2 linked regions of the Xanthocytophaga agilis genome follow. The protein of the gene in region 2 interacts with the protein of the main gene of each other region in a pairwise test. Links are inferred from orthologs where the notes say so. Each region holds a gene or a part of one and is shown on either strand. Other genes may lie near its edges.

What was found.
Region 1: the proteins of rlmB (region 2) and QNI22_RS06855 interact in binary tests that used the Escherichia coli proteins (3 or more experiments, as listed by UniProt). The link is inferred for Xanthocytophaga agilis from one-to-one orthologs.

What each region holds. Positions count from the first base shown.
Region 1 is NZ_JASJOU010000002.1:41,921-53,630, forward strand. What follows is about bases 1-2,908. They hold QNI22_RS06855 (NAD(P)H-hydrate dehydratase), read left to right. Parts: upstream 1-639; coding sequence 640-2,178; downstream 2,179-2,908. Other genes in these bases: QNI22_RS06850 (CotH family protein), read left to right, coding at 1-461; QNI22_RS06860 (CBU_0592 family membrane protein), read right to left, coding at 2,173-2,448; QNI22_RS06865 (RNA polymerase sigma factor), read left to right, coding at 2,670-2,908. Also shown: more of QNI22_RS06865, read left to right, coding at 2,909-3,230; QNI22_RS06870 (hypothetical protein), read left to right, coding at 3,208-5,004; QNI22_RS06875 (hypothetical protein), read left to right, coding at 5,087-5,764; QNI22_RS06880 (PPK2 family polyphosphate kinase), read left to right, coding at 5,858-6,595; QNI22_RS06885 (hypothetical protein), read left to right, coding at 6,688-7,425; QNI22_RS06890 (glycoside hydrolase family 9 protein), read left to right, coding at 7,608-9,581; QNI22_RS06895 (flavin monoamine oxidase family protein), read left to right, coding at 10,297-11,710. UniProt on the Escherichia coli protein: Bifunctional enzyme that catalyzes the epimerization of the S- and R-forms of NAD(P)HX and the dehydration of the S-form of NAD(P)HX at the expense of ADP, which is converted to AMP.
Region 2 is NZ_JASJOU010000005.1:532,375-543,955, reverse strand. What follows is about bases 4,710-7,488. They hold rlmB (23S rRNA (guanosine(2251)-2'-O)-methyltransferase RlmB), read right to left. Parts: upstream 6,579-7,488; coding sequence 5,841-6,578; downstream 4,710-5,840. Other genes in these bases: QNI22_RS17970 (glycosyltransferase family 2 protein), read left to right, coding at 7,161-7,488; QNI22_RS17980 (zinc-dependent peptidase), read left to right, coding at 5,003-5,764; pheS (phenylalanine--tRNA ligase subunit alpha), read left to right, coding at 4,710-4,844. Outside these bases: QNI22_RS18000 (SMP-30/gluconolactonase/LRE family protein), read right to left, coding at 1-200; QNI22_RS17995 (TraB/GumN family protein), read right to left, coding at 290-1,150; QNI22_RS17990 (peptidylprolyl isomerase), read right to left, coding at 1,341-3,482; more of pheS, read left to right, coding at 3,804-4,709; more of QNI22_RS17970, read left to right, coding at 7,489-7,889; QNI22_RS17965 (T9SS type A sorting domain-containing protein), read left to right, coding at 8,009-11,581. UniProt on the Escherichia coli protein: Specifically methylates the ribose of guanosine 2251 in 23S rRNA.

The sequences.
Region 1 (11,710 bases), on a different replicon or contig from region 2:
TGGCTACTATTCTACAGGAAGCGCAAAACCGTAATTACCAGAGATGGCCAATCTTAAAAGAATATGTATGGCCTAATGCTGTCATTCCCGGTAGCTATCAGGGAGAGGTAGATTATCTGAAAACCTGGCTGACTACCCGACTAGCATGGCTAGACTATGCAATTCCAGGGGTATGTGATGCACTTGCAACTGAAAATGAAAATAAGTCAAGTCAGGTCTATCTCTATCCTAATCCATCATCTGGTGATGTATATATCCAATTTGATCACCTCACTGAAAACACACCTATTACAGCAGAAGTATATAATATGTTGGGACAAAAAATTGCTACTCAGTCTTTTAAATGGACAAACACTCCCAAATTACTACCTGCTTCACAATTGTCGCCAGGAATACTGCTTATAAAACTGTATATAAGAGATACACTTATTTCTACTAAAAAGGTCATTAGAAGCAATTAAAGGAACTATTTTTTACAAGAACCTTCTTTAATTATGTAGACTCTAATTTTGTAGAAAAACTATCTATGTAAATTATGATAGGGAGATAGTCTTACTTGCATCATTTTACTATTATCCTACATAATTATTTAGAGTATACCTACTATTTATACTTTTACAAATTTGCTGCCTTTTATATATGAAAATAGTATCTGCAACTCAAATACGTGAAATAGATGAGTATACGATAAACCATGAACCTGTTACTTCCATTGATCTTATGGAACGGGCAGCCACTGCGTTCTCTAGCTGGTTTATGCAGCATTATTCCAATATAAAGAGAATTAAAATTGTATGCGGACCAGGTAATAATGGTGGAGATGGCCTGGTAATTGCAAGAATCTTATATTCTTATGGTTACAAAGTTGAGGTGTATACTATCTTGCCTACAGCAAAAACATCCAAAGATTTTGATATCAATCTCCAGCGCTTATCCTCTTTAATCTCTGAACAAAGGATCACACCCAACTCAAAGCTTCCTCAATTTCACACTGAAGATATTTTGATTGATGCGTTATTTGGTTCGGGGTTAAATCGTCCATTAGCTGGTCTGGCGGCCGATATAGTACAGGCTATGAACCAAGCCAAAACCATTATCGCTGTCGATATTCCTTCAGGTCTCTTTACAGATACAAATAACTCAAAAGAAGATGTTATTATAAAAGCCACTCAAACCATTGCCTTCCAACTTCCTAAACTTGCATTTATGCTTCCACAAAATGCCGATTTCATAGGAGATTGGCATCTGGTAGATATTGGCTTACATCCTACTGCTATCGCTCAAGCTAGCACAAACTATTTTTATACACATACAAGGAAAGCAATTACATACCTGAAAAAACGATCAAAGTTTTCACATAAGGGAACCAATGGCCACGCATTATTGATAGCAGGCAGCTATGGGATGATGGGAGCAGCAATCCTTTCTGCACGAGCCTGTTTACGTAGCGGAGTGGGTAAATTAACTCTCCATGCACCTAAACATGCAAATGACCTGGTACAATCCAACATACCAGAAGCTTTGTTTTCGGCAGATGACAATAAGTATCTATCTACAACCGAATGGACAGAAGACCAACTCAAAAGCTATTCTGCGATAGGTCTCGGTCCCGGACTTAGTATTGATACGAAGATTCTTTCCTTAATCCATTCTATTATAGAACATGGCAGTTCCATTCCATTAATTATAGACGCAGATGGAATTAACAATTTATCTACTCCTGAAGGTAGAGACCTACTAGACAAACTACCTGAAAATACAATCATTACCCCCCACCCCAAGGAATTTCAGAAATTATTAAATCGTTCATGGCAGAATGATTATGAAAAGTTAGATCTGCTACGAGAGTTTTCTGTAAAATATCAGGTTATTGTGTGTTTAAAAGGTGCACATACAGCAGTAGCTCTACCAGATGGTAGCATTCACTTTAACTCAACTGGGAATCCAGGTATGGCAACAGGAGGGTCTGGAGATGTGCTTACAGGGATAATTACGGCTCTTCTAGCCCAAAAGTATAACCCTGCACATGCAGCAATCTTTGGCGTATATCTTCATGGATTAGCAGGAGATATAGCAGTAAAAGAGAAAAGTATATATAGTATGGTTGCATCTGATTTGACTGACAATCTGCCAAAAGCTTTTTTGGAGATTACAGCGTTGCAGACCCAAAACTCATAACTGCTTCGATTCTACTTTCGGCTGTTTTCTGGCTGTCCTGATCAATGCCGCAATTCCAATTACTGTCCAGATTATATTTACCACCGCAGAGGGAATAGCCTTATGATATAAAGTAAGAATGATTAAGCCTGCACTACCTATAATGTTTAACCATTTGTATAGAGTAGATTGGGCATCTATTTTACCACTCATATTTAAAAAGTAAGCTGTTACTACTAATACAGAACCTATCCAACCGACAGTTTCTACCACGATATCTGTTGTGGTCATTTGTTAAAATCGTTAAAAAATGAATCTATTCCAGTCTAAAATTGTAAATTATCAGGAAGATCATGTTTTTTAATTACAATAGAAATTATTTTTTATACTGAATGCAACCATTTCAACTATTTAAGAGTCTTGGAGAAAGCAGATACTGAATAATCCGTCTGTAGCTATGAAATCGATCTTTTGATTTACCACTTTTACCACATTACTCCCAACCAGACTGAATGTTATTCAGTGAAGACGAACTTATAGAAGGCTGTATAAGAGGAGATAGAACCCAACAGCGACGCCTCTACGAACTTTTCTCCAAAAGAATGTTTGTAGTGTGCTTGCGCTATGCAAAAAGCCGACTGGAAGCAGAAGATGTATTACAGGAATCGTTTATTAAAGTTTTTGAGAAAATAAAAGATTTTCGGAGAGATTGTCCTCTTGAGGGATGGATCAAACGTATTGTTATCAATACAGCATTGAATCAGAATCGTAGTAAATTATACATGTTTCCAGCAGTAGATATAGATGATATACATGAAGCAGAAGATAGTCATTCATCCCTTTCAGATCTGAGTTTCCAGGAATTACTGGAGATGGTGCAACAGCTGGCACCACGTTATCAGGTCATTTTTAACCTGTATGCCATTGAAGGTTATCAACATAATGAAATTGGCACTATGCTGGGTATTAGCGAAGGCACTTCCAAGTCGCAATATGCACGTGCTAGAGCTATACTCCGCCAAATGATAGAAGATAAACAACAAATAAAATATGAACGCTTCCGAAAAGAATAGCTTTGAAGAGCAGTGGAGAGACGCGTTTGAAAACGCTGAGTTACCCCCAGATCCAATGATCTGGTCAAATATTGAAACAAAACTGGCAGATGCAGAAAGAGATAAATATAAAAGAAAGCTATATTTATTTAAGCTGCGAGTCGCTGCTGCCGTAGCATTACTGGTATTGGCAACTGGTATATGGACCATCCAGCAGTCCATGAAAGGGAATAGTATTGCCATTGTAAATCATTATGAGAAAGAAATCCATAGTTCTGGCCCTGACAAAGGAGTATCCATATCTTCTGGAGACAAAACTTTCAATACAGATTCTACGCGATCTGCTATTTCTAATGTGTCTGCCTCTAATACAGCCAGTAATACTTTATCTCAGCATTCGTCAACCCCTGTCCTTCAACCAGCTACAAAAACAGAATCATCTTCCAATACAGTCAGAAACAACTCAGAAAGTGGAAAGACCAGTTCAACTCAGTTTGTAGAAAAACAGGATCAACTTTCCTATGAATCAACAAAATCAGGTACTAAGACATCAGCTATTAAGACAGATGCACAAACAACATCTATAGGCAAAGCACCACAAAATCAGGAAACATCTATTGTTACAAATGGTAAATTATTATCGGATAAACAAAAGAAAAGTTTACAGACAACGAATGTGGAAGATAATGTTGCTTATTACGAAGCTTCACCAACAAAGAAAAACACACTCAAAAATACCGGAAAAAATGTTGAGAGTTCATCAATAGTAGATCAAAACCTTAACCCAGCTAGTGAAAATTATATATCAGCAATTCATTCCCAATCAAATAATTATCAAGCAAATAATTATATAGTAGCTGTTGAACCTATCTCAGGAAAGTCTGTTCATACGCAAATGGCAAAAGCTGTAGTGAAAGATATTCGCTGGAAACTTAATCAGGATTTCTGGGATCAGTTGACAGCACAGGATCTGGCAGCACAGCAAAAGAAACAAATGCACAGAGCACGTTGGAGATTAGATGGTGGTGCAACTCCAGGAAGCTTTAATCCAAATTTTAACTCAACCAGTTATTCTGCAATGAATAGTTATGCTGATCAAGCACTTACTCCGACAACAGTAGGAAAAACCAATGCTGTTAGCCCATCAAGTAAGGACATAGGTAGCATGACACATTCGGGTACTTTTTATGCAACAGGTTTACAAACAGAGTTTGCACTATCAGAAAGGTTTTCCATCCTAGGAGGAGTTCAGTATACTTATAGTAAGTCTCAGATAGATGTGACTCAGTATACCGCATTTAGTAATAGTTCTGCTATTCAGCCCGACTTTTATGAATTATTTGGGGCTTCATCAAGAAGTACACCTACTAATACACTGGCCCAAAATAATATATCTTATAGGACGTCTCTAAACACCAATGAAGTACAAAGTCTGGATAATACCTATCATTATATTGGATTTCCAATGCGAGTTCTTTACAAAGTACTCAATCGAAAAGTAAAAGCCAGTATAGGTGCAGGAGTGTCTACAGACCTATTTCTGAAGAGCCAGATTAGTAGTTCTGAAAACAATATAGAAACACTCGAATTCAATCGTTCACAGAATTCATTCTATAAGAGTACAATTTTTAGTGGATTGTTAAGTGTAAAGCTGGATTATGCCATTGACAATAAATACAGTATTTATCTTGAACCCAGCTTCCGCAGAACATTATCATCTTCAACTACCTCATCTACTTTGAGTAGTTTTCCTGGATGGTGGGGAGTAGGAACAGGTATAATGTATAGATTTTAACAGAAGGCAACCAAAAGGTTGCTTTTTCAATATAATTCATATTTTTAACTAGCCAATCTACCACAAATACATTGCCATATAGATGAAAAGAATTTTACTCTGCATTTTGACTAACATACTGCTTTTTAGCTGTGACAATCAGGAGCAGATACATCCAATCATCATTGACCCTGTCACCCCAATCCATCTTGGAACGGAAACACTAACAACTGGTACATATCTTGGTTTCACTATAGGTGATTCTCCCCAAACAACTTATACAAAGACTCAAGCACTAATCACTAGCAAAGGGTTAAATAATTTATCTATTACCCACTCTATTTATACAGATCTGCCTTTGGTAAAAAACACATTATCATTATATACATCTATCTTTTTGGATGAAGAAAAAGGAACAGATTCTGGAGTACAAATTTATTTTGAGAATAATACGGTTAAAAGCATATACTTAAATAGTGGTAAAAAACTAAACAGATGGCCTAATTCTTTTCCTCAAGTATCTATCCAGCTTGGTGAATCTGTAGATAATCTCTATTCAAAACTTGAAAGAATAGCTGCTAACTCTGTCTATAGGAAGAAGTTCGAACGAATCAGTCTTTTTTTCAAGGATATTAACAAGGTATATGACTCCAATATGGGAATGTCTCCACAATGGTACTTCGGGTATAGCTATGATATAAACAAGACAGAACGTGTTCAGCTTAATTTTCAGGATCAGAAATTAGTATCTATTCATGTTGAACGTTATCAGGCCAGGTAATCTCACCCCTATCTTGGCTCTCTTACATTGAGCATAGATTTTTACGTATACTTGTTATATTAAAGTTATACTATTGTCAAATAAGACGATCCTATGCATAAGCTTAAAAATACAGATACAAAACCTCCTCAAGAAACTGATAAAGAAGCATGTAAACTCAAAACAGGAGAATTGCAGGAACAATTACGGGAAAAGCAAAAGATCCTTTATGCACAGGGAGAATATAGTATTTTAGTTATTCTTCAGGGATTAGACGCATCAGGAAAGGACGGCGTTCTCAATGATGTATTCAGTGGGTTAAATCTATTAGGAGTACAGGTTGCAGCCTTTAAAGCTCCTACAGAAGAAGAATCCCGGCACGATTTTTTATGGCGCATCCATCAGAAAGTACCAGGTAAAGGTATAATTGGCATTTTTAATCGTTCACATTATGAAGATGTTCTGGTGCCTCGGGTAGAAAAATGGATAGATGACAAAACAATAAAGAAACGCTTCAAACACATCAACGACTTTGAATCGTTACTTATTGAGAACAATACAGTTATTCTCAAATTCTACCTGCATGTTTCTGCAGAAGAACAAAAGGAACGGTTAACAGAACGAATGGAAAATCGCACCAAGTTCTGGAAACATAATGACAATGACTGGCAGGTTGCAACAAAAAGAGACATATATTTGGATGCATACGAAGATATTTTTGAACACTGCTCGAAGGCTGCAGACTGGCACATTGTTCCGGCAGATAAGAACTGGTACAAAAACCATATAATAGCCAAAGCAACATTAAAGGCACTGGAACAACTACCCTTGAAATATCCAGACTTAAAATAGTAGATACAACCTGACTAGTTGTTTCAACAATATTTTCACATCCATTATCTCATGTTAGAAGATAGTAAGCATGGGATAATATTTATCCCCTTATGAAAAAGCTAGTATTGTTTATATTCATGTGCATTAGCCTATGTCAATTCAGTAAAGCACAACAAAAGCGTACTCAAGAAGTCCTCTATTTAAAAAATGGTAGCATTATTCGAAATGCAAAATCCTTACAGTACCTGGATTCTCTAATAGAAATCCATACAACAGAAGGCTCAATATTCCGGTTTGAACTCAGTGATCTGGACAGTATCGCCCGTGAACCTGTCCGAGTTAAGTTTCGTACACATGGATACTTCCTTGCTGTTGAAGCTGGGTTCCTTTCCGGACATAGTACAAATACAACCACAACGATAGAGAAACGGAATAATGATGCGTCACTCCAGATTGTCTCAGGCTATCAATGGAATTCTCATTGGGCTACTGGTATAGGAGCAGCAATGGATATCTATCAGACAGGCACAATCTTACCCCTATTTCTGCGAAGTATGTACACTCCTCTCACTAACCGGCTAACCCCTCTTATCTCTTTTGATATAGGTTATGGACTCTATACAAGAGTTTTCAATGGCAGCCCCACTAATGGTCAACTTTCTCAGGGCGGTTTATTTATAAATCCGGCAGTTGGCTTTATTGCCAGGTCAGAGAAAAGAACAGCATTTTCCTTTGCAATAGGTTATCGCCGACAACATGTATATCAAAGCTTTGTAAATGAGGAGACTACCTCTTCCAAAAATATTATTCTGCATCGTATGTCTATTCGAGTAGGCTTATCCTTTTGATACTTTCCCAAAATAATGCGTTTACATTTTATATTTTGATCTTACTAATGTACTAAAAGGCTCGCCTATCGGTGGGCCTTTCTATTTGGATTTTGTCCAACTTTATGTTATATACAACAGCATATAAAACAGACATTTTTTAATAAACTGTTTTATAATTCTTTTATCTATTCATACTTACTATGAAAAGCCTACTTTCTCTTACGACCTGTAGTATTTTACTTTCCATCTTTGGACTACAAAGCCTATATGCACAATACAATTACGCAGAAGGCTTGCAAAAAACATTGCTTTTTTATGAAGCTCAGCGTTCAGGAAAGATGCCCGCCAACAATCGCCTTAGTTGGCGAGGCGATTCTCATTTACGTGATGGAAAGGATGTAGGTATTGATCTGACAGGAGGCTGGTACGATGCAGGAGATTCGCCTAAGTGGAATGCAACTATGTCATTTGCAGCCTCTACTCTGGCATGGAGTGCGCTGGAATACCCCAAAGGATATCAACAATCAGGTCAAATCTCCTATTTGCTAAATAATTTAAAATGGGTAGGCGACTATTTTATTAAATGTCTTCGATTTAAAACCATTAATGATCTGCCTACATATCGGGTTTTTGTCGAAGTAGGTAATGTAGACGAAGAACATAAATCATGGGTTGCGAACGAAGTTATGCAGGCATTATATCCTAATCGTCCCTCCTTTTATGCAGATAAAGATGCTCCTGCAACCAGTATAGTAGCTGCAATGGCAGCTTCTCAGGCAGTATCTTCCATTGTTTTTCGAACTAATGGAAATACTCAATATGCAGATGCTCTACTATTAAATGCACAAAAATTATACGAATTTGCTACTACCTATCAAGGAAATGGAACCGTTAAAAATGCAAGAGGAGAAATTGTAAAACATACAGAGAACTATGATGAGAATCGCTTTGAGGATCAAGTTTGTCTGGCAGCAATCTGGTTATATCGTGCCACCAAATCCTTACAACCAGAGGCTTCTGCTCAATATCTGAAACAGGCGGAAAAACTAGCTGGTGGATTTGCAAATCGGGTACCAGAAGCTTATTATAGTTATAGTACATATGAAATCCCTTGCTTCATACTACTTTCTGAAGAATTTCCAGATAATATTTTGTATAAGCAAAAGACAGAAGCTGCCCTGGATCGTTTTGTTAATCTCCCTAAAAGTCCGGGCGGACTAGCAAAAATAGGATATGAATGGGGTACTCTCCGACATGCAAACAATACAGCATGGTTATTTTTTGTGTATGCAGATCACTTAGCGGAAGGTGCACGCAAAACTAAATATGAACAATGGGCTAAAAGTCAGCTAGATTACTCTTTGGGCAGCAACCCTCAAAACAGAAGTTATCTTTTGGGTTTCCAGCCAGCAGGTAAAACGGTTGTTAATACTCCCCATCATGGCACAGCACATGCACCCTGGGCAGGTTGGGAACACCTGAATAAGGAGAAACCGGAATTTCGGTATCAACCACGTCATATTTTATATGGAGGTTTATTAGGGGGACCAAACTGGAACGATGAATTCAAAGCAGAGGTTGGAAATGCAGCACAAACTGAAGTTGCCTTGGACTTTAATGCAGGTATTACAGCCAATATGGCTCGTATGACATCTGTAATTGGAGGTAAACCACTTCCTAATTTCCCACCCAAAGAAAAACCAGATGATGAATATTTTGTTGAAGCATCTATTGCAGACACGGATAATGAATCTGTAGAGATAAAGGCATGGTTGAATAACCGTTCTGCTTTTCCTGCAAAAGTATCATCTAACCTTTCCTTCAGGTATTATTTTCAGGCAGAACCCGGTACTCAAATACAGGCAGAAATTGTAAATGGTAAAGGTGCAGCCATATCCCAGCCAACTCTCTACCAAGGAAGTATATATTTTGTGACAGTTACCTTCCCCAATATACCTATTTTTCCGGGAGGCCTTGATCCCAATAACGGATGGACGCCATTTTATCGAAAAGAAGTTGTTTTTCGTCTGAAGAGCTCCGGCAGCTGGAATAATGCAAACGACTGGTCATTCAAAGGAATTACCACCCAGGGAAAATCTCCTGTAAAAGTAAATCAGATCAGTGTATGGGAGGGTAAAAAGAAACTAGGTGGTATTGATCCACCAAAAGGATAAGTATTCTCTTTATAATTTATCAATATTTCAAACTAACAGAATTAATCCTTAATCTTCAGTAAGAGATGTGGTATCTTTTACTGAAGATTTTTTGTTTGCGCATAGTTCACGGCATGGCTCCTCAATGGGGCTGACTCGGTTGCCTGGCCACGAAAGATCATTTTGATCAGAACTCACGGCAATTTTGTGTTTGACCTGAACTCCAGTCAATTTTTCTCTTGCGCATAGTTCACAGCAAAACTTTTGTTTGCGTATAACTCACGGCAAAACTTTTTTTGAGCGGAATTCACTACAAACTACGGAGATACCATAAAGAACATCCTATCAACAACGAAATATGCGTCTCAAACCTATTGGTGTGAATCCACTACCATCTCCTGGGTAGACAAGTCGTTAACTGAACTTTGGGATGATATACTATTATCTTCTCCCCTACTTTTGCCATGTATTTAAAGTCATAGCCTAACTTCATTGGTTCATAGCCTCAAATAGTGTATAGAAACCAGCATTGATATAGGAACGTCACATGAGATAGATGTATTTTTGGCTATAATCAAAAATGCTATTGGAATATTTCAAAACACACAGCACTAATAGAATATTAAACTATATAATCCCAAATTACTGGAATTAAATTTTGAGTATACTATGAAATAATATAATATTGGTTACCACTTGATACAACAAACCAAAGATCATTTTTACCTTTCCACCTATGACCACATTTACACGCCGTAATTTTATACAGAAGGTTGCCGCTATTACAGGGTCTGGATACACTGCAATGGTTGCCCTTGACATGATCCCTGCAGCACCAGCAAAACCACTATCATTACAAGGGCAAGCCGGAAAAAAAGTAATCATATTGGGCGCAGGTATGGCAGGGCTGGCATCTGCCTATCAATTAACCAAACTTGGTTATGATTGTACCATTCTTGAAGCTCGCGGACGAGCAGGAGGACGCGTATGGACAATCCGGCCAGGTGCGAAAGAAACAGAACTGAACGGAGCATTACAAACCTGTCGATTTGATGAAGGACAATTCTACAATGCAGGTGCCATGCGTATTCCACACCATCATACATCTGTGATTCAATATTGCCGGGAATTAGGTGTGCCAATGGAAAACTTCCCTAATACCAATGAAGGAGCCTATTATTATAGTGAAGGCAAAGGTCCTTACTCCAATAAACGCATTCGACAACGGGAAATTCACAATGATATACGAGGATATACGTCAGAAATGCTGGCAAAAGTGATGGATCAAAGTTCACTGGATACACCCCTCACCAAAGAAGACAAAGAGAAAATTATCGAATATCTGATGGCAGAAGGAGCATTGGATAAAAGTAAATTATACAAAGGATCACCTCGTCGCGGTTTTGATGTTCCTCCCGGGGCATATAGTCAGGCAGGTAAACCCGCCCCTCTTCCTTCGTTAGTAGACCTTCTTCAGTCAGGTTTTTATGATCCCTATTTTTACAACATTCCGGAATACACATATGAGCAACAAAATACTATGCTTATGGTCTCCGGAGGAACAGATAAACTTACAGAAGCATTTACAAAACAGTTAGGCAAGAAAATCACCTACAATGCAGAAGTCACCAAGATATATAAAACAGAAAATGGGGCAAAAGTATCTTACAAAGATACAACCAAAGGCTCTGTACATGAAATCACAGGTGATTTCTGTATCTGCACTATTCCATTACCTGTTTTGAGCAGCATTGAACACAACTTTTCTTCCAATATCTCCCGTGCCATTGATCTAATACCACATAACAGTGCCTGTAAAATAGGACTACAGTTCAAACGAAGATTCTGGGAAGAAGATGATAATATATTTGGAGGAATTAGTCGTACCAATATGGATATTACTCAAATTGTATATCCTAGTACAGGCTATTTTTCTAAAAAAGGAGTGGTTATCGGCTACTATAATTACGGATCTACAGCGGAACGCATTGGCAATCTATCTCTGGCAGATCGTGAAAAACTGGCATTAGAACAAGGCAGTAAGATACATCCACAATACAAAACAGAGTTTGAAAGTTCGTTTTCTGTGGCCTGGCAGAAGGTACGTTACAGTCAGGCTGGCTGGGCTATGTATCCACAGGACGTACGTG
Region 2 (11,581 bases):
TTTTCAGGAGCGGGTCCCCCATTGATACAAGACACATAAATGGTATTTGTCTTGTTATCATAAAATACTGATTCAGGAGTAGTGACAGTAGTATCGGTTTCCCAAACCTTTGTCAATTTCACAGATTGTGCAATTGTATTAGTTGATAGTAATAGAAGGAAAAGACCTGCACAGGTCAAAAAAGCACTTACTGATTTCATAGGTGTTAGGGTTGAAGTGATGAAAAACAAAAGTGTTGACTTTCAATGATATTTGCACATACTAAGTAGAAAATTAGCAGCTTTTTTAACTATAACTTTACAGGTTTTATTTGGTAGCCTGCTTTACGCAATAGTTGTATCACTCCTTTTTTTCCTCCCAGATGTCCTGCACCTACAGCAAAAAAAGTAGGCCTCTCTGTGGCAATTTTGGTAATAAGTGGTATCCATCGGTTATTTCGGTCTGTTAGCAGTATACGTTCATACTTGGAGGTTGCCTGAGATGCCTCTGCAATAGATTTCTGCATACCATCTATATCCTGATCTTTGTATAGGTTTATAAGTTTTTGATTTTCTTTTTGTGATTGGATAGTATCTTTCAAAGTCTCTAGTAGCATTGAAGCCTGATCTTTATAGGAGATCTGATCAATAACTGCCAATTGATCTTGTAAAGTCTCCAGTCCGTATGTCTCAATCTTTTGCTCCTGCGCCAGTGACATTAATGAAGTTTCCCATGAGGCTGTCTGACAACTCATGGTAGAAGGCAAAACCAAACTCATAATAAAAAATGGCTTGGTTCCAGCCAACATATCTATTGACATGCCTGTTTTCTTCTGAAAGAAGGTAGATACGATAGTGTAATCTGCCTCTGAAACCAATGACTTTAGAGTTATACCATCTTTCATGGTCATATGTTGCATCATCTGAAGCAACATACCTGGATCATCCATATCCAATTCCAAATAAAGTTGTTCAGACTTGTTAAAGGCAATCTTAAGATTGTTAGTAATTACCAGGTCTGATGCACACAATATATGTATTGTTCCAAAAATATAGGAAGGCTTAGTGATTCCTTTCCCTGATATCTCCCATAATAAGGATTTATCATTCTGGGCAAACAAAGTTGGTATTGAAAATAAAAAGCTGATACAAAGCAGAAGGTAATGTCTCATTGTGAATATATAATAATTTGATTAACCCTTGTATGACCTTACAGATCTGACTCTCCATAAAAATACGATGATTTGTTCAGTAAACAGAAGCTTTTTAATAAACTACATTTCTGAGCTATATCTGTAGAAATAAAAAAACCTTGCTTTCTGGTGAAGCAAGGTTTTAAATCATAGTAGATAATACAGGCTATTAATAGAATTTATATCTCAAATCTTCGATATCTGCATCTTCCTTGATAGCTTCACCAGCCAGATAGGTGACAGAGAAGCTCTTATTTTGTTTCAGTTGCGTCTTATATTGTGTATAATCTGCGATCTGAGGAGCAGGAGTTTGTTTAGTAACTTCCATTACAATCACACCATTCTCACCTTTGATAGCCTTACTTTTCTGACCAACTTTCAAACCAAATGCTTTACCCAGGGCCGCAGGTTCCATTCCCACACTTGGTAAAGAATTAGATCCCATTGTAATATCTGTACCTGTCAACACCTGAGCTTGTGCACCATATTTCTGAGCAATAGCATCCAATGTTCCAGATAGATCACCCAACTTGCTTATGATCTGTTCTGCTTTTTTCTGATTACGAACCTTATTGGTTAGTTCAGCCCGATATGCGTCTACAGAAGGAGATCCTTTTTCACTTTTACCAGTTAATACAGCTATTACATACTGGTTTGGATTATCCAGTTCAAACAATTCTGTTGAAACAGTTCCTACTTTTGTATCATCTTTAAATGCCCACTGTACAATAGATCTTGCATTAACCAGTGTATTGATGCTGGTAGCTTGTGGCTGAAGACGATCCGCAGTGTAAGCAGATAAAGTAGGATCTTTCTTTACAGCCTCTTCAAATGAAGCAATATCTTTAGCCTGACTGCCGATTGCACTGGCTTTACGATATACTTCATTTCGAGTAGCCTCACTAGGTACGATAGACTTACGGATAACAGCAACTTTGTATTTCTTGTATGTCTTAGGTTGAGTTACTTTCACTATATGATAACCATACTCAGTTTCGACAAGGTTTGGAAGCAAGCCAGATCCGTTAAAGCTAAATATAGGTCCTTCGAACTCCTTTACCATTTGCCCATTCTTAGAAAACCAACCCAAGTCCCCTCCACGTTGCGCAGTACCATCAGAACCATATTGTTGTGCTAGGGCTTCAAAACTAGCTCCATCTTTGATTTGTTTCAATACATCTTCAGCTTGTTTACGAGTTTGGGCTTTTACTGAATCTGAGGCACCTTTAGGTAAATTAAATAAAATATGGCTGGCGCGTAATGAAGGAATGCTATCATCTTTTGCTCCATCATATTTAAAGATGTAGTATTCGTTACCATCCTGAAAAGGCCCATTAATAGAACCTGGTATTAAGGTAGAGATCGTATTCTGAATTTCCTGAGGCAGTGCCCCAATTACCTGATAGGAACCATTACCTGGAACTTCAATTTCTGATTCAGCAATAGCAAAAGATGAATCGTTTGGTGCAACAGCCAGCTGTTTAGCAAGATCCACCAATTGACTTTTCAGGTCAGCGCTATCTTTAGCAGAAGGCATGATAGGGAAAGTCACATATTTAAGACTGCGAGTTTCATCTCCTTTGTACTGATTCTTATGTGCACTCAAATACGTTTTTAATTCATCATCAGAAACCTTGATAGTAGAATCAGGAATAGAATAATAAGGAACATATATGTATTTAGCATCAACTTTGGCAACTTGTGCTTCATACTCATGCTGTGCTTCTGCCTGTGTAACATATAAGGAAGTACGTAACAGATTGTCATACTTCTCACGCATACGCATTTGAGGCAGTTGGTTTACGATAAAGTTTTCCCATAATTGCTTATCCTGAGGACGGGCAGAGTCTGACTCTATGTAATCCAGGTAACGATCCAGCATAGTCCTATCAAACTGGCCTGATGCATTTTGGAATACTTGAGTTTGTTTGATGCTGGTATGAATGTTATCTCCTGCAATCATATCATCCCGCTCTTCTGGAGACAAGCCAATGCCCAGTTTTTCAAACTGTGGCTGGTATGCATAACGGAAAATCATATCCTGCCATACCTGTTCACGAATTTGTTGCAGTTGTTGCTCTGTTGGATTCTGCCCTTGCATTGCCATAGTGGCTTTTATCTGTTCCACTTCAGCCTCAAATTCTTTAGCACTAATGCCATGACCCGCAATTTTTCCAACTTCGGCATCATTACTGAACAGATTTGATTTGGGGCCAAAAAAGTCGGCACCGACAATAAAAAGGCCTAATCCTAAAGCAATCAATCCGATTGCCCAGCCTGCTTTTTCTCTGATTTTACCAATTACTGCCATTCGTTGACAATTAAAATAGGTGATTAAAAATAAATAATGAGACGTTATTTCTGATTTAGCAAAATATACTTTCCCGAAAAATAGGGTCACCTTTTGTTTTTACACAGAAAGGGACGCAAAATAAAAAGATAATCCCATAAAAAACAATGTTTTTTGTAAATCATATAGGTGTTTATTGTGGATAATTTACAGGTTTTTGCATAGAAAGAATACGATTTCATACCCGGACTATTATCTTTGCGAAACAAATACTACTAATGGACACATCCGTTTGTACTATTTTTGATATCAGCCTGATTATAGTCAAATCCGAAACTTTATATGTTAGACCGCATTAAGGACATTCGACAACAGATCGAAGACGCCCAAATTGATTCTGCAGACCAACTGGAACAATTCCGGATGGCTTATATAAGCCGAAAAAGTGTAATTGCCGAATTGTTTGAAGGCATGAAAACCATTCCTGCAGAAGATCGCCGGGCAATGGGAGCAGAATTAAATACACTTAAGAATCTGGCTGAAAATAAGTTTAAGGAAAAGCAGGCATGGATTGAAGAGCAAAGCTTATCCGCTCAACAAGCAGCACCTGTTGATCTTACACTACCTGTATATCCAAACGAACTGGGGTCTGTACATCCATTGACGCTGGTACGTAATCGTATTATAGAGATTTTTGGCAGAATGGGATTTGCTGTTGCGGATGGCCCTGAAATTGAAGATGACTGGCACAACTTTGCCGCCTTGAACTTTGCCGAAAATCACCCTGCCCGTGAAATGCAGGATACGTTTTTTATTCGGAAAACAGATAACCCAGCAGATGACCTACTATTACGGACACATACATCTGGTGTGCAAGTGCGTTTGATGGAAAAACAAAAACCGCCAATCCGTGCTATTATGCCAGGTCGTGTGTATCGCAATGAAGCCATTTCAGCCAGAGCACATTGCTTCTTTCATCAGGTAGAAGGTCTTTATATAGATACCAATGTTAGTTTCCGAGATCTGAAAAATACGCTTTACTATTTCGTGAAGGAGATGTTTGGCAATGATGTGAAGGTGCGTTTCCGTGCTTCTTATTTCCCATTCACAGAGCCAAGTGCTGAAATGGATATATCCTGTCTTATTTGTAAAGGAGATGGTTGCCAGATGTGTAAGCATACAGGTTGGGTAGAAATTCTGGGTTCAGGTATGGTTGATCCAAATGTTCTTACCAACTGTGGCATCGATGCTGAGAAATATACCGGATTTGCTTTTGGTATGGGCATCGAACGGATTACAAACTTATTATATCAGGTACGGGATCTGCGTTTATTTAGTGAGAATGATATACGCTTCCTGCGACAGTTTGGAGGAATCAGTTAAGATATCCTAATAAATAAAGAAATTCCTGAATTCTTACAGATAAGCGTGATGCCACTTATGGTATCACGCTTACTTTTTTTTAGATTACAGCATCTACATAAAAATATAGTCAGCTTGATGCTTACTATATGAACATTTTTTAACAATATACCGATTCTATGATACCCATTATTTTTGGTGTGCTGGTGGCGATAATTGGAGGTTACTGGTGGACACAAGTCCGTACGAAACATGTTAGTAGACAAACACTCTCTCTAAATGATACTATTCTGGAGAAAAACTTTGCGTACTACCGACAACTGACACCTGACAAGAAACAAATATTTAATCTGAGGGTAGCTACATTTTTACAAGAGAAAGAATTTATCTCACGGGGTAAACTCGAAATCACAGAGGAAATGAAAATATTGATAGCCGCCTGTGCTGTGCAACTGACATTTGGTCTCTCACCTGTGTATCTATCCCATTTTAACACGATTATTTTGTATCCTGACAAATATTATTCACTGCTTAACCGGGATTATCATGTAGGCGAAGTAAATGCAGGAGGGATCATCGTATTATCATGGAAACATTTTGTGGAAGGCTATTTTTATCCAACGGATGCCCTCAATGTAGGCTTACATGAAATGGCACATGCACTATTACTCGAAAACCGTCAATACGGTGAGGACTTCCTGGCACCAGAACACGTACAGGAGTTTTTTTTACAGGCTAAAGTGGAATATAGGAAGATACAGTCAGGAGAGGAATCTGTGTTGCGAAAATATGCAGGTACAAATGTTGCCGAGTTATTTGCGGTAGCCGTTGAAACATTCTTTGAGAATCCAACAGAAATGTTGTCTGAGGCGCCCTTACTATATAATTCTATGGCAGATCTATTAAATCAGGACCCTCTTCACAGACAAGTTGCAGCTTGAGCCTCTCAACAAGCTAAAATGCACTTAGTAATGAAATAGTCTCCTGATCATGGAGACTACTTGGCTCTGCTAATTTCTATCTTAATCGTTGACGTATTGCTTCATAAATCATTACTCCGGCAGCAACAGAAACATTCAGAGAAGAAATTTGGCCAGCTTCAGGAATTTTGACCAATGTGTCTACTTTACGAATCAGTTCGTTGGTAATGCCATCTTCCTCTGATCCCATAATGATAGCTGTAGGAACAGTAAGATCTACTTCATATAATAACTTTTCAGCTTTTTCTGTACATCCTATTACCTGTAATCCGGATTCTTGCAGAAAAGAGACAGTTCTTACTAAACTTTCTTCCCGACAAACCGGAATAAAATTCAGTGCACCTGAAGATGTTTTGACAGCATCCGCATTGATTTGGGCAGCTCCTTTAGCAGGAATAACAATAGCATGCGCACCAGCACACTCGGCAGTACGGGCTATAGCACCAAAGTTACGTACATCAGTTACCCGGTCCAAAATCAAGATCAAAGGCACCAACCCACGCTCATATACATCACTGATGACATTGTGAAGTTTAGCATAATTTACAGCTGATACAAATGCAATCACGCCCTGATGATTTTTGCGAGTAACACGGTCCAGGCGCTCTTTAGGTACACGAGATATAGGAACATTAAACTCATGCGCAGCCTGTAGTAATTCCGCCAGGTTTCCGGCCGTGCTCAGATCCCGCTGTACCAATAATTTGTCTATTTCCTTACCAGCCCGGATGGTTTCAATCACAGCCCGAATGCCAAAAACAAGATCTTTGCTCAATGAAAAGAGAATTAGTATGAAAACAAAATAAGCGAAAGAGCAAAGGTAGGCAGTGCAGGGTAGAATAAAAAGTCCAGTAAGCAGAGATATGCTTGAAAATTGTTACAATGAATATAGTAGGCTAAACTGATATATAAAACAAAGTTGTTTTTGAGTTTCCTTATTATTTCTAAATAAAATATATCCTGAAAATAGTAGCTTATTTAGTATCAGGTGTCTTATAATGGATAGATACGTCTTAATTTTCTATGCTATTAACTTCCTGTCTAGTAAGTAAGCGAAACAGTATCTTACTACCTGTGAATCTAAAATTTAGTTATTATCGTATATAATAGATAGGAAACTATATATATTTTTCTCAGGTCAGGCACGTTTTTGAAATATATAGTAAAAATCCATAGAAATAAATAACAAGGTTGTATTGAACAAAGATATCATTGCATAATAGTCTAATAAACAAGAGTATTGTTTTTGTGCAATTCTTTTTTTAAGGAATATGCACTAGAATTGCAAAAGTATTATTTACTTTTACATAATTTGACTATAAATAGCATCATTCTTGCTTATTAAACCTTATTTTCTGTGCAAACAACGACCATTACCAAACTATCTATTGTTATTCCGGCATATAATGAAGGGAGAACTATTCACTTCATTTTAAATAAAATCAAAGCGGTACAATTACTCAACAACATTGAAAAAGAGGTCATCATTATTAATGACTGTTCAAAAGATAACACAGAAGAGTCTATTCTGAATTATCAACGAGAAAATCCAGATCTACCTATTACGTATTTTAAACACGAAGTAAACAAAGGCAAAGGAGCCGCCCTGCATACAGGGATCAGTAAAGCAACCGGTGAATATGTAATTATTCAGGATGCGGATTTAGAGTATGATCCGCGGGAATATAATATTCTTTTACAACCTGTTCTGGAAGGATTTGCAGACATAGTATTTGGTTCTCGCTTTATGGGCGGAAATCCACACCGTATTTTATTCTTTTGGCATACTATTGGTAACAAGTTCCTGACATTTTTATCCAATATGTTTACCAACTTGAACCTGACAGATATGGAAACATGCTATAAGCTCTTTCGTACAGATATGATTCAGGCAATTAAGCTGAAAGAAAACCGGTTTGGTTTTGAGCCGGAAGTAACAGCAAAAGTGGCTCGTATCCCTAATGTTCGCATTTATGAAGTAGGTATATCTTATTATGGACGTACTTATGCAGAAGGGAAAAAGATAAACTGGAAAGATGGTTTCCGTGCAATTTATTGCATTTTGAAATATAACCTGTTTGCCTGATTTTAATATAAGAAAATCTTATTGAAATATCAGGTGATACAGACTTACCTTTTCTTATTTGGGAAGGATTAATTTAAAGATTTTACATAAAGTCAGAAAGTCTCAATAATCAATATTTTATGAAAAAAAGTGTACTATTTCTCTTAATGGTTTTGGGGGGGCTGCTAGCAGATTTTTCTGTGCTCGGACAAGCTCCAACAATTACAACCCCAGCAAATAATGCAACAGGTATAAATCCCTACACACAAACAATGACTGGACGTTTAAGTGCAGGGACAACTCCTAGAACAGGAATAAGAAGGCTTAGAGTTCAGCTTTATGATAGCGATGGTGTAACATTACTTCTGTCCAGTGCAGCTGTCAGTGGTGCAGGTTATTTTTCTCCTACTATTATACCTACTACTTCTACAACTGCAACATACACCTATCCTTTGTGGAATCTTTTACAATCTTATGCTGATCTTGATCCTTCTACTTCCCAAGTATATTATGTAAGAGTTCAGACATCAACAGCAACAGCAGGTTGGTTTGGACCTTCTGATGCAACTGTTTTAAATAGCACGCTTACAAGAATTACCATCACAGAGCCTGCTTTACAAAATCCTCAAATTATTTCTCCTGCCAATGGAGCATCTTTTGACCTTTGTCAGAACCTTACAATTACTGTTAATGCCAATTATCAGGGAGCGCGTACACTTCTATACCTTGTCTATCCAACCTCAGATCCAAGCAGTCCGGTTGTAGATAGTGATGCAGATGGTATAAATCCGACTTTTGCCAACGCAACAACAGCTACAACAAATTATGCATTGCCAGCAATAGATACCGCATTATTAGCCGCTAGCACGCCATATACTATAGAGGTGTACAGCGTTGATATCAATGGTGAACTAATAGGAACTACAACTTCTACGTTTACAACAGGAGTAAAACCACCTTCCTCTATACCAGTTATTACTTCTCCATTAGATGGTGCAACAGATGTATCAAGAACCCCATCTATCGCAGTTGCTGCGTATACAGGTTGTGGAACATTGACATCAAGAATTATAGAAGTGGATACAGATCCAGCCTTTGGTGGATCATCCAAACAAACCAGTTTACAGGGAAGTGGTAATGGAGCGTTTAGCTGGACTCCAGCTACATTAGAATTTGGCACACAATATTATGTACGTGTTACCTTCCAAATAAGTGGAACAACTGTAGGAGAAAAAGTCATCAGCTTCACGACAGAATCTCTTGTTATTGCAGACCCTTTACTCATTTCACCAGCTGATGAGGCAACGCTGGATTTATGTTCAGATGTTGTTGCTAATGTGAATGCGAACAGCACATCCGCAAGAAGCTTAGTATTCAAAGTGTTCCCAATAGGGCCTGGACCTACTATCTTTCAACAAACATATAACTTTGCAGATGGTAATGCTGCGACTACACCTTTTAATATAACGTTGCTCCGTTCATTATTTGCAGATAATGCACACTATCTGGTTGAATTAACAACCCGGACAGGGGCTAATAATACAGGTACGTTGATTGGACAAGTATATAACGATTGGTTTACAGGAGTTAATCAATCCAGTGAAGCGGCTAACACACCTGTAATTACCTCGCCAGCAGATGGAGTAACAGTTAATACTGTGACACCTACTATTATAATTCAATCTCCATTTGCAGGTTGTACATTAAACTCTGTATTGTATGAAATCCTGGATGGAACAGTTGGAAATACAGTAGTTGCTTCTCAGAATTATACAACTGCTACTTATAATTGGACTGTTCCTTCTTTCCTAACAGCAGGAAATACCTATCGTGCCCGGGTTACGTATAATACAGCAAATGGTACATTCAGTGATACTAATACTTTCACTGTTTCTGCAACACCTGGAGTTTCTATTCAAAGTCCACTTTCGTTAACTGGATTAAATCCTTGTGGATTCCCTGTGATTGTAAATGCTTACCCGGGAGCAACTACCATAAAAGTAGAGTACAGACAAAAGCCTTCCGGTTCTTTCGGAACAGCTTTCTATAGTACAGCTAGTGGTTCTGATTACACATTCTCATTTACTAATACGCAATTACTTGCGAATACAAATTATGAAATGCGTTTGACTGCAGGTACAGGTACAGGAGGCAGCTTTACAGCTATCACAGGATCTGCAACATTATTTGATTTTAGCACCGGAGGTATTGGAGGTACTTTAACACCAACATTATCCACTCCGCTAGATGGAGCGACAGGGGTTTCTGTGACTCCTACAATTACATTTGCCCCATATCAGGGAGACTGTGGTGCTATTACAAATTATCAGATTGAGATCGTACCTGTTGGTGGCACAGGAGACTGGTCTACCAGAACAGGCTACTACTATGCGAGTTCGGCAAGTCCATCCTTCAGCATTCCAAATGGAGTGTTGACAGCGGGAATTACTTACAAGATTCGTATCTCCACAGAAGTAAGCTTAAATGGTGGAGTAGTAGGATACTATAGCAATTATGATGGAGATGATTCAAATCCAAATATCTATACGTTTACAACTGTTAGTCCACTTGAAACTTATCTTGAACTAGTTACTAGTACATCTAATGTGGTAGGTGGTGAGATATATCTCAATAGTTTGAATCAAACATTACAGGTTCTGGCTGTATCAGGAGCCACACAGTATGAAATTCAACTGAGCACTGATTCAACTTTTACTTCTAACATTCATTATACTGCAACTTCGGCTTCCAATGTTTTTGCATTCAATCCTAATTCACAGCAATTACAATCTGGAGAGAAATATTATATACGTGTTAGAATATCAGCACCGTCTGTAGGTCCATGGACATCTGCTGCAAACATTAAACATGTGTATAACTCTTTGCATCCAACGTATGCAGATAGCCCTGTAGGAAATGTATCTTCCAATTCAATGAAACTAAGAGGATGGCATATGAAAAATGCAACTTCTATGTTCTTCCAGATTGCAACAGATGTAAATTTCACAAATCTGGTTGATGTACATGGTCCATACGGCCCTATATCTGCAGATCCTGCGGGAAGTGGAATAGCTTATGAACGCTATTCATATAGAAAATGGATAAACGGACGTTTAGTAGCGATTGACATTTCAGCTCGTGATGATAATTACCAGGCATTTACAGTACTGGGAGAGTATGATTATGTACGTTACCTGATACCTGGAAAAACCTATTATCTGCGTGTGAAGAACGTAAGAACTGCAGCAAACGGTACCTATCTACAAACAGGTTACTGGGCAAATGTGGCAGCATTTACAGTTCCATCTTATACGCTTACACCTACTGCAACTATGGCAGGTACTTTGACAAGTATGTTTGTAACACCATCCATAACTGCATCATGTCCTCCTGCTGGTGTTTGGAATGTAACAGGTATGCAATTACAGATAAGTACTGATGCAGGTTTTACAGGTATAGTAAGAGATATTACAGCAGCGAGTTATGCTACTACAGTTAACTCACCATTAAACTATAATACTACATACTATCTTCGTGTAAGAGCACAAGCGTCTAATAACCCATTAGGTGCAGGTGCATGGTCACCTTGGTCTGCAACTGTTACTTTTAAAACTATGGCATCTCCATCAGGAAGAGTTGCAGCCGCAGCTACCAGCTTATCAGAAGATGAGCAAAGTCAGTCTGTAGCTTATCCGAATCCATTCAATAGCACT